3 regions of the Paenarthrobacter sp. C1 genome follow, and region 2 is predicted to be linked to each of the others. Evidence: riboswitches for the same ligand, from Rfam matches in the RefSeq annotation. Region 2 holds a riboswitch; each other region holds the start of a gene.
What was found. A riboswitch is a leader RNA that binds a small molecule or an ion and turns the genes downstream of it on or off. The one in region 2 is predicted to bind glycine.

Region 1 (3,613 bases), 1.2 Mb from region 2:
ACGGTGCCGGCGACCATCCGGCACATCCCGGGAGGCCAAGGCGTGGCAATCACCGTCGCTGAACTCGTTGCTGAGCCACAGCTCGGCCTGGCGCTCCTCGCAGGCGCCGCAGGCCTCGACAACCGCATCACCTGGGCCCACACGTCCGACCTCCCGCGACTCTGGGAGTGGGTCACGGGCGGCGAACTCATGATGACCAACGGCCTCTCCATCCCGGCGGACGCTGAGGGCCAGGTGGCGCTCGCGAAGGCGCTGATGGACAGCGGTGCCAGCGCCCTGGCCATCGGAGAGAAGATGCACGCGCCGGAGCTGTTGCCGGAGTTCCTGGAGGCCTGCGACCACCTGCCGTTGCCGCTCATCAACATCCCCTACCCGCTGCCGTTCATCGCCATCGCCCGCTCCGTCGCCGAGGCGTCCTTGCTGGAAGAGTCGCGCCGCCTGCGCCAAACGGCCAGGGTCTACGACCTTCTCCGGACCGCTGGAGCTTCCGAGGACCACTGGCAGAGCCTCGTACAGCGGCTTGCGACGGAGCTTGACTCCGAGCTCTTCGTGGTGGATCGCCGCTGCCTCCATCCCTGGCACCCCGAAGGCGAGCCGCTTCCGGTCTTCCTCGCCGACGAGTGGGCTCCACTCTCCGGGCAGGTGTCGTTGGCGGGGAAGAACTTCCAGTGGCACCGCGTTCGGGGCAGGCACGTCCTGACCATGGATATCCCCACCCACGCGAATGCGCTCTTGGTGGTGTTGCCCAACGGCGAACCGCACCCGGACGCCGTCGTGCTCCTGCATGCGGCCACCGTGCTGGGACTGCAGCTTTCGCGCATCGTCCTGTCGCTGGAAGGCAGGCACCGCCTAGCGGGTGAGTTCTTGCTCCAGGCCATGGACGGGCGCTTGGGCGCGGCCGAGATAGAGAGCCGGCTCGCAGCTTTTGACGTTCCGCCACAGCGCTTCCTGCTCGCCTCCATGGCTGCGGACGGGTCCTCAGCGGACGACGGCGACAGGCTGGCAAACGTGCACATCGAACTGTGGCGGCACGGGGTTGCGTCGGCGTCGTTGAAGCGGAACAACAGGTTCCATGTGGTGGTCCCGGCGGACACGGCAGAAGAAGTTCTGGTCCATTGCGCCGGTGTGGATGCCGCGATCGGGATAAGTGCGCCGGCAGCCGTTGCGAATATCCAACGCGCGTTGCAGGAATCCCTCTGGGCGCTCGGTTCGGCCCGGGCCAACAAGCTGGGTTTGGCCCGTTATGCCCAGGGCCCGTCCTGGTTGGGCCTGACCGGGGTTGAGGAGGGAACGGCTCTGGTCCGGCGGTTGTTGGGTCCGGTTTTCGACTACGAGCAGAGCCAGGAAGGCGATCTCATTGTCACGTTGCGGACGTATTTGGACTCGCAGCGGTCCTGGCAAAAGACGGCGGCAACCCTGTTCACGCACCGGCAAACCATCATCTACCGGATCCGGAAAATCGGTGAGCTGACGGGCCTGGACATGGGTGAAACCTCCACGGTGGCCCAGCTCTGGTTCGCCCTTCAGATCCACGAGGCCATGCACGGGTAGGGGCCGCTTGCTTGCACTTTTGCGAAACCCCACGCTATGGTGTGAAGCGTGTCACTCGCGTGACGCAACGCTTTTGATCTGCGGCGGGAGAGTCCTGCCGGTACATCCAGTCAGGCGCCGTAGGAGCAAATCCTCCCCAGGAATCTCTCAGGCCCATGTACCGCCGCGGTTAGGCAACTCTGGAAAGCAGTTCGGGCAACCGGGCTCACCGACGGTGCAAGCAGGCAACCATTCCTGCGGAATCTCTCAGGTCCAATACAGAGCGGGGAGGAACCCACATCATCGTGGCGCTCAGTGGGCGCCTGAATCATGGAGTTCCTCTTGACTGTTCAATCAACCCCCACCGCTTTCGCGGACCGGCACATCGGCGCCCGGCGCCAGGCCGACGTTGACACCATGCTCAAGGCCATCGGCTACGACTCTGTCGACGGCCTGGTGGACGTAGCCGTCCCCGATTCCATCCGCCAGGACACGGCCCTGAAACTGCAGGATGCCCTCACCGAGGTGCAGGTCCTCGCCGAACTGCGGAAGCTCGCATCCAAGAACAAGACCGCGGTCCAGATGATCGGCCAGGGCTACTACGACACCGTCACGCCCCCGGTCATCCGCCGCAACATCCTGGAAGCTCCCGCGTGGTACACGGCCTACACGCCGTACCAGCCGGAAATTTCCCAGGGCCGCCTCGAAGCGCTCCTCAACTTCCAGACCATGGTGCAGGATCTCACCGGCCTTCCCGTGGCGAACGCTTCCCTGCTGGATGAAGCCACCGCCGTGGCCGAGGCCGTGCTGCTGATGCGCCGGGCCAACAAGAACAAGACGGCCAAGGATGGCAAGACTGTTTTGGACGCCGACCTCCTTCCGCAGACCATCGCCATCGTGAAGGGCCGTGCTGAGGCGCTGGGCTTCGAGGTGGAGGTCGCGGACCTCTCCGCCGGTCTGCCCGACGGCGACATCAACGGCGTCGTGCTCCAGCAGCCTGGTGCTTCAGGCCGGGTTTTCGACCACTCCGCCGTCATTTCCGATGCGAAGGAACGTGGCGCACTGGTCACCGTGGCCGCGGATTTGCTGGCGCTCACCCTCATCACGCCCCCGGGCGAACAAGGTGCCGACGTCGCCGTCGGAACTGCTCAGCGCTTCGGTGTTCCGCTGTTCTTCGGCGGCCCGCACGCGGCCTACATGGCCGTGCGTGAAGGCATGGAGCGGACGCTCCCGGGCCGTATCGTCGGCGTCTCCAAGGACAACGCCGGCGTCCCCGCCTACCGCTTGGCGTTGCAGACCCGCGAGCAGCACATCCGCCGCGAAAAGGCCACGTCCAACATCTGCACGGCACAGGCCTTGCTCGCCATCGTGGCCTCCATGTACGCGGTCTACCACGGCCCTGAAGGCCTGAAGGCTATCGCCGAAACCGTCCACGGCCACGCCCGCACCCTCGCCACCACACTTGTGAAGGCTGGCCGCGAGCTCGTCTCAGATTCCTTCTTCGACACCCTCACCGTCCGCGTCCCCGGCAAGGCAGACAAGGTCATCGCCGCCGCCGAAGCCCGCGGCATCAACCTGCGGATCATCGACGCCGACACCGTTGGGGTTTCGGTTGATGAAACCACGACGCCGGAAGTCCTCTCCGCGGTAGCCGTCGCCTTTGGTGCCGGTCCGGTGGGGGACGCCTCCGGGTTCGAACTGCCCGAATCCGTAGTCCGCACCTCTGATTTCCTACAGCACCCGGTGTTCAACACGCATCGTTCAGAGACGCAGCTGTTGCGCTATATCCGCAAGCTGTCCGATCGGGACCTCGCGCTGGACCGCACCATGATCCCGCTGGGCTCGTGCACCATGAAGCTCAACGCCACTGCCGAAATGGAAGCCATTTCCTGGCCGGAGTTCGCCTCGATCCACCCGTTCGCTCCGGACCACCAGACGGCCGGTTGGCGCGAACTGATCGAAGACCTGGAAGCCGACCTCACCGAGATCACCGGCTACGACCAGGTCTCCATCCAGCCGAACGCCGGCTCCCAGGGTGAGCTTGCCGGGCTCCTGGCGATCCGCGGCTACCACCTGTCCCGCG
Region 2 (3,613 bases):
GGAATCCGGAGCGAACGGGTGGATCGAGGCGAACTCCGGCCAGGAAATGGCTTCCATCTCGGCAGTGGCGTTGAGCTTCATGGTGCACGAACCGAGCGGGATCATGGTGCGGTCCAGCGCGAGGTCGCGATCAGAGAGCTTGCGGATGTAGCGCAGGAGCTGGGTTTCGGAGCGGTGGGTGTTGAACACCGGGTGCTGCATGAATGCGCTGGTGCGCTCAACGGAAGCCTCCAGCGCAAAGTCCTCGGCGGCATCGGTGACCGAAGCGCCAAAGACATCGAGCAGGCTGCCGACGATGTCGGACGTAGTCGTCTCATCAACCGAGATGCCAACAGTGTCGGCATCGATGCCGCGCAGGTTGATGCCCTTGGCCTCGGCGGCGGCGACGATCTCTGCTGCCTTGCCCGTGACGCGGACGGTGATGGTGTCGAAGAACGAACCGTGGAGGACCTCGACGCCGGCAGCCTTCAGGGACGCTGCGAGCGTGCGGGCGTGGCTGTGGGCGGTCTCGGCGATCGCTTTCAGGCCTTCGGGGCCGTGGTAGACGGCGTACATCGAGGCGACGATGGCCAGCAGCGCCTGCGCGGTGCAGATGTTGGACGTGGCCTTCTCGCGGCGGATGTGCTGTTCGCGGGTCTGCAGGGCCAGACGGTAGGCGGGGACACCGGCGTCGTCCTTGGAAACGCCCACCAGACGGCCCGGCATGGAACGCTCGAGACCCTTCTGGACGGCCATGTAGGCCGCGTGCGGGCCGCCGAAGAAGAGCGGGACACCCAGGCGCTGGGCGGAACCCACGGCGATGTCAGCGCCCTGCTCACCCGGAGGGGTGATGAGCGTCAGGGAAAGGAGGTCGGCGGCAACGGTGACCAGTGCGCCGCGTTCCTTGGCCTCGGCAATGACGGCGGAGTGGTCGAAGACGCGGCCGGAAACACCGGGCTGCTGGAGGACGACGCCGTTGATGGCACCTTCCGGAAGGCCGGCTGAAAGATCGGCAACCTCAACCTCGAAGCCGAGGGCTTCAGCACGGCCCTTGACGATGGCGATGGTCTGCGGGAGGCAGTCTGCGTCGAGCACAGTCTTGCCGTCCTGCACGGCCTTGTTCTTGTTGGCGCGGCGCATCATGAGGACGGCCTCGGCCACGGCGGTTGCTTCGTCAAGCAGCGAGGCGTTGGCGATAGGCAGGCCAACGAGGTCCTGGACCATGGTCTGGAAATTCAGGAGTGCTTCAAGGCGGCCCTGCGAAATTTCAGGCTGGTACGGGGTGTAAGCGGTGTACCAGGCCGGGGACTCAAGGATGTTGCGGCGGATGACCGGCGGCGTGATGGTGTCGTAGTAGCCCTGGCCGATCATCTGGACCGCGGTCTTGTTCTTGGAGGCGAGCTTGCGCAGCTCGGCCAGGACCTCGACTTCGCTCAGCGCGTTCTGCAAGGTGAGGGCGACGTCCTGGCGGATGTCGTTCGGAACGGCAGTGTCGACCAGCGAGTCAACAGAGTCGTAGCCAACGGACTTGAGCATGGTCTCAATGTCGGCCTGGCGGCGGGCGCCGATATGCCGATCGACGAAGGTGGTGGAGGCAGAACTAACCGTCACGAAGGAACTCCAATACTTGGGCGGCGTTTGGGTACGCCACAGCGGCTCGGGTTCCTCCCCGCTCTGTATTGGACCTGAGAGTTTCCGCGTGTTGTCCGCACAACGAATCGCTTGCACCGTCGGTGAGCACAGCATCCCACGTCAATGGCGTGGAGTGCCTGCTGCTTTCCAGAGTTGCCTCGCCGCGGCGGTGCGTGGGCCTGAGAGATTCCTGGGGAGGGTTTGCTCCTACGGCGCCTGCATCACGTGCCTGCAGGACTCTCCCGCCGCAGATCAAAGGCATGTTCAGTTGTCTGTGGGCGCCACGCTGGGCACGCCACAAGGCTTAATTGTCCTACGTGCAAGGCCCTGCGGCAAATGGATGAGCAGTCACTTCCGCAGGCGGTCCAGGACCCCCAGCAGGATTTCGACGTCGGCCTCCCGGCCGGCGTTGCCGGCCCCCTGCCCGCCCTCGAACATCGCGTTGAAATAAAGGCCGTCGCCCATGTAGCTGACGGCCTTGGCGATCTCCGGTCCTACGTCTTCGGCCAGGACATCAAGCCACTGCTGCTGGATTCCTGCGAAGCGCCGCCGCGTTTCCTCATGGGCTACTTCAGCGAGCCTGGTGGCGGCTACGAAGGCCCTGTCCATGGGGGTGTCGGCCCAGAGGGAGGACCGGATGAAGTAGGCGGCGGAACCGTCCGGCGCGGCCTTCATCTGCTCAATGTCCTCCTGCGCCAAATCGTCCAGGCGTTCCAGCAAGGCGCTGATCAGGGCTTCCTTGTTGGGGAAGTGATACAGGAGCCCGCCCTTGGAGACACCGGCCCTCTTGGCGACGGCATCCAGGGTAGCGGCCCGCTCCCCTACCTCGATCAGGAGGGATTCGTAGGCATCCAGGACGGCGTCCCGGGCAACTGGTTTTCGTGGCATGTGTACATCATTCCCTAAAGAATTGCGGGGGTTGAATTTGTAACTATACCGTCTGGACGGTACAGTAAGAGGCATGTTCTCGCCGTCCTCAACCCAAGCACCCCGTTCCGCCGCCCCCTTGACGGGCCCGGCTGCACCGTGGCGCGACTGGACGGCCTTGGCACTGCTGATGTTCCCGGTGCTGCTGGTGGCCGTCGATAACACCGCGCTCACTTTTGCCCTGCCGGAAATCGCCCGCTCGCTGGACGTGGGCGGCATACAGCTCCTGTGGATCGTTGACGCCTACCCGCTGGTGCTCGCTGCGCTCCTGGTCTCCATGGGCAACCTTGGTGACCGGATCGGACGACGCCGGTTGCTTCTGATCGGCAGCACAGGCTTCGCCGCGGTTTCGGCTGCTACGGCATTCGCTCCGTCCGCGGAGTGGCTTATTGCCGGACGCGCTGCACTCGGCGTCTTCGGCGCCATGCTGATGCCATCAACGTTGTCCTTGATCAGGAACATCTTTATCGACCCCAACCGCCGTCGGCTCGCGATCGCTGTATGGGCTGCCGGATTCTCCGGCGGCGCAGCCCTCGGTCCCATCTTCGGCGGCTGGCTGGTGGAGCACTTCTGGTGGGGCGCCGTCTTCCTGGTAGCAGCATTCCTGCTTCTGCCGCTCCTTGCCTTTGGCCGGGTACTCATTCCCGAGTCCAAGGACGCCAACCCCGGCCGGGTGGATGTGTCCAGCATTGTCCTGTCCGTGGTCACCATGGCGCCCTTCGTTTACGGCATCAAGGAATTCGCGGTCCACGGCTTCGGTGCGTCAGCTGCTGCTTTCATGGGCTTTGGCCTGGTGATGGGCATTCTGTTCGTCCGCCGCCAGCAAAGGATCGAAAGCCCCATGCTGGATGTTTCCCTGTTCAAGAACAAGGTATTCAGCACGGCCATCGTGGCGAATGTTTTGTCCTTGTTCTCCATGACGGGGTTCATCTACTTCTTTGCCCAGCACCTGCAACTGGTCGAAGGGCAGTCCCCCATGGAAGCCGGCATCGCCATGATCCCGGCCCTCCTGGCCACCGTCATCGCCGGCCTGCTCGTAGTACCGCTGGTCAAGAAAGTACGGCCCGGCTTCGTG
Region 3 (3,613 bases), 180 kb from region 2:
GCGTGGATCAGGTACCTGCGCGAACACAACCCGGTGTCCCCGGACTTCGGGCGCCGTTCGGTTGCCGTCGCCAACTCGACGGCGGCCCAGGTGAAGGCCGGTGAGCCCATCACCCTGGCTGTTTCCAAGCTGAACCTGACGTCGATCGGCAGCCCGGCCAACGCCTCGCTGAACGCCGTCTTCGTGGACGGCAAGGGCGCCGCTGTGGCGCTCGGTTCCGTGCCGGTGACGGCAGGCGCGGCAACGGTGAACCTCAAGGTTCCCGCGGCGGCAGCTGCAGGTACCGGCACCCTGGTGCTGACCGCCGTCGAAAGTGGAACGGTGGTGAAGGCTCTGATCACTGTGGCGGACAGCGGACCGCAACCGCCCCAGTGCACCCCACCCACCAAGCCGTCCAAGTGGTACGACATCGTGGGCTGGCTGCGGTATGCCTTCGCCTGGTTGGACTACCAGAAGTGCTTGAGGGGCTGACCACTCCCGGCAAAAGCAACATAAGCAGGGCCCTCCACGCAGCCAGCGTGAAGGGCCCTGCTTTTGCGTTCGGGAAGCCTACTTGGTGGCCGGCTCCGGCTCGGCCGTCCTCTCAGCATCCCGCTGCAATTCGGCCTGGAACGCCGCGTAGCGTGCCAGGTGCGCGGGCCGGCGCCGAAGGATGATCCACGCGACCCCCAGAATCACAAACCACACGGGGGTGGCGAGCAAGGCAATCAGGGTGTCCGGCTGGGTGGTAAGGGCCCACAGCACGAAAGCGAAGAACGCGAACACCACCCACACCATCACCACGCCACCGGGCATCTTGAACGCTGACGACTCGTGCAGGTGTGGCCGGCGCTTCCTGAAGGCAAGGTAGCTGGCCAGGATGATCGACCAAACGAACACGAAGCACACCGCGGACACTGTGGTCACCATGTCGAAGGCCTTGCCAACGTCCTGGCCGGCGTACATGAGCACGACGCCGGACAGCAGCAGGACGCAGGACAGGAACAGGGCGTTGCGGGGTACTTTGCGTCCGGAGAGGGCGCCAAACACCTTGGGCGCGTCGCCCTCCTGGGCGAGACCAAACACCATGCGGGACGTGGAATAGATGCCGGAGTTGGCAGAGGACATGGCAGATGTCAGCACCACGAGGTTGACGATGGTGGCCGCTGCGCCGAGGCCTGCCAGGGAAAACATCGCGATAAACGGGCTGTGGCCGGCGGCGAACTGCGTCCACGGTGTGACGGACATGAGGATGATGAGGGCACCGACGTAGAACAGCAGAACCCGGATGGGGATCGAGTTGATGGCCTTGGGGAGGTTCTTCTCCGGGTCCTTGGCTTCGGCAGCGGTGGTGCCCACCAGTTCGATGCCCACGAACGCGAACACGGCGATCTGGAAACCGGCCACGAAGCCCATGAACTCGTTCGGGAAGAAGCCGCCATGGCTCCACAGGTTGGAGAAACCGGCCGGACCGGCGTCGGACTCGAAGCCGCTGAAGATCATGAACAGGCCAACGATGATGAGCGCAGCGATAGCCACGATCTTGATGAGCGCGAACCAGAACTCCGTCTCACCGAAGGCCTTCACGGTGGCCAGGTTCAGGAGCAGGAGAATGCCGATGGTGATGAGTCCCGGAACCCACAAGGGCAGGGAAGGCCACAATTCCTTGGAATAGCCGGCGATGGCGATCACGTCGGCGATCCCGGTAATGACCCAGCAGAACCAGTAGGTCCAGCCGGTGAAGAACCCGGCCCAAGGGCCCAGGAGGTCAGCGGCGAAATCGCTGAAGGACTTGTAGTTCAGGTTGCTGAGGAGCAGTTCGCCCATGGCACGCATGACGAAGAACAGCATGAAGCCGATGATCATGTACACAAAAATGACGGATGGGCCGGCTGCGGAAATGGTCTTTCCCGAGCCCATGAAAAGGCCGGTGCCAATCGCTCCACCGATGGCTATGAGCTGGATGTGGCGGTTGCTGAGCTGGCGTTCAAGATGGGGTGAACCGGCACTCGCGGAAGGATGAATCGTCAAAGGAACTCCGTCGTTCAGGCGGCACAGGGTGCCGCATTGATTCGGGTTCCTCCCCGCTCTGTACGTGGACCTGAGAGTTTCCGCGGGCATGGGCCTGCTTGCACCTTCGGTGAGTCCGGTGTGGCCGGACTGCTTTCCAGAGTTGCCTCGCCGCGGCGGTACATGGGCCTGAGAGATTCCTGGGGAGGGTTTGCTCCTACGGCGCCTGACGGGATGTACCGGCAGGACTCTCCCGCCGCAGATCAAAAGCGCGCACACCCTTGCGGGTGATGCAGCTCACACAGTAACGAAGGCTGGCAGGCAACGCAAGCCTGTGACGGCTAGAGGCCCAGGATGCTGCGGGCGATCTCGTCAGCGTCGCGCAAGGTCCGCTGGCCGCTGGCATAGGCCCGCCCGGAGCGGGGACGGGCTTCGGCGGCAATGGCATTGCCCCACTGCGACGCGGACAACTGCAAGCCCAGAACGTACATGTTTTCCGTGATGGATCCGTTGGCGGCAAGGGGACGGTAAGGGTGCGGCTCAACGTCCAGGCCGGTGGTTTGCATGGGCGTCCCCTCCACACTCATCATGATCTTGGTCCGCACCAGGCCGTCGGCCATGAGCTGCTCGAGCAGCGGAGAAATGTTGATGCCCACCCTGTTGGCGGGTGACATCGCTTCGATCAGGGTGCGTGCTTCAGCGGGCCCCTCGTGGACCCAGGGTGACGCCGCCCGGAACACTTTTGCGCCACGATCGACGCTGAACTTGGGGTCCGGTCCCACAAAACTCACGACGCCGGCACGCGCCAAGGCGGCCAGCTGCTCCGAACGCAGCGCAGGAGGTCCGCTGGCCAACCCTTCGACAAACGACTCGAACCAGCCGCGCAGCCCTGCCAGCCAGGACTCGTCGGTGATGCCGCCGTCGGCTACAACGGTCTTGAGGATGGCACGGCCGGTGTGGAGCGCGCCGATGGCCATCTTCACGGGGTCCGATTCGCCCAGCGCCGAACGCCGCGCGTCGTCGTCCAGGTACGCGGTGATCGCAGCATCCAGGTCACGCCGTGACGCGAACGTCCGGCCTGCCAACGGCGCCGCGAGCCCGCGCAGGTTCAAACGCCGTGATGCCGCCACATGCTTTTCAACCAGGACCTCCACGTCGCTTTCCCAGTTTGCCGTGGTGTGGGCATGCGGTTGGAGCGCGTCTTCGAGGTCGGCCAGGAACTGCGCCGGGTCCTTGATCGCGGCCGGCTGGGACCGGGCCAGCGTCGAATAGTAGGCCCACAGCGCGTCCCGGTGCAGCAAGGGCCACAGGTCATGGTCGAAGCCGGGCTGGATGCCTGCGGCCCGGAACCGGTCCACTGCGTCCTCGGTCAGGTAGCGCATGGTGATGCTGCGCGGGTAATAGCCCTCCAAACCGGCCTTCGCCCGGTACGGCGTTCCCCTGCGTGACGCGGCGATGATCCTGGGCTCCCGGCCCGAGGCCCGGTACTCCAACACCCCGGCACCGGGCGCTCCGGCTTCAAGGAACTTGCCGCCGCGGCCTTCGGTCAGCTGGCCCATCACATCAAAGAAGTTCAAGCCCATGCCGCGGACAAGAACCGGCTCATTGTCCGGCACAACCTGCC

Region 1: linked by a shared signal. The riboswitch ahead of gcvP (aminomethyl-transferring glycine dehydrogenase) and the one ahead of gcvP (aminomethyl-transferring glycine dehydrogenase) in region 2 are both predicted to bind glycine.
Region 3: linked by a shared signal. The riboswitch ahead of cycA (D-serine/D-alanine/glycine transporter) and the one ahead of gcvP (aminomethyl-transferring glycine dehydrogenase) in region 2 are both predicted to bind glycine.

Annotation. Positions count from the first base shown of each region.
Region 1 covers NZ_CP186052.1:4,506,771-4,510,383, reverse strand. The annotation lists gene ACNAOU_RS21120 (PucR family transcriptional regulator) at 43-1,551, shown strand; glycine riboswitch at 1,626-1,724, shown strand; gene gcvP (aminomethyl-transferring glycine dehydrogenase) at 1,873-3,613, shown strand, end outside.
Region 2 covers NZ_CP186052.1:964,486-968,098, reverse strand. The annotation lists gene gcvP (aminomethyl-transferring glycine dehydrogenase) at 1-1,590, opposite strand, end outside; glycine riboswitch at 1,769-1,866, opposite strand; gene ACNAOU_RS04695 (TetR/AcrR family transcriptional regulator) at 1,960-2,499, opposite strand; gene ACNAOU_RS04690 (MFS transporter) at 2,573-3,613, shown strand, end outside.
Region 3 covers NZ_CP186052.1:786,258-789,870, reverse strand. The annotation lists gene ACNAOU_RS03875 (ExeM/NucH family extracellular endonuclease) at 1-471, shown strand, start outside; gene cycA (D-serine/D-alanine/glycine transporter) at 550-2,010, opposite strand; glycine riboswitch at 2,157-2,255, opposite strand; gene ACNAOU_RS03865 (FAD/NAD(P)-binding protein) at 2,331-3,613, opposite strand, start outside.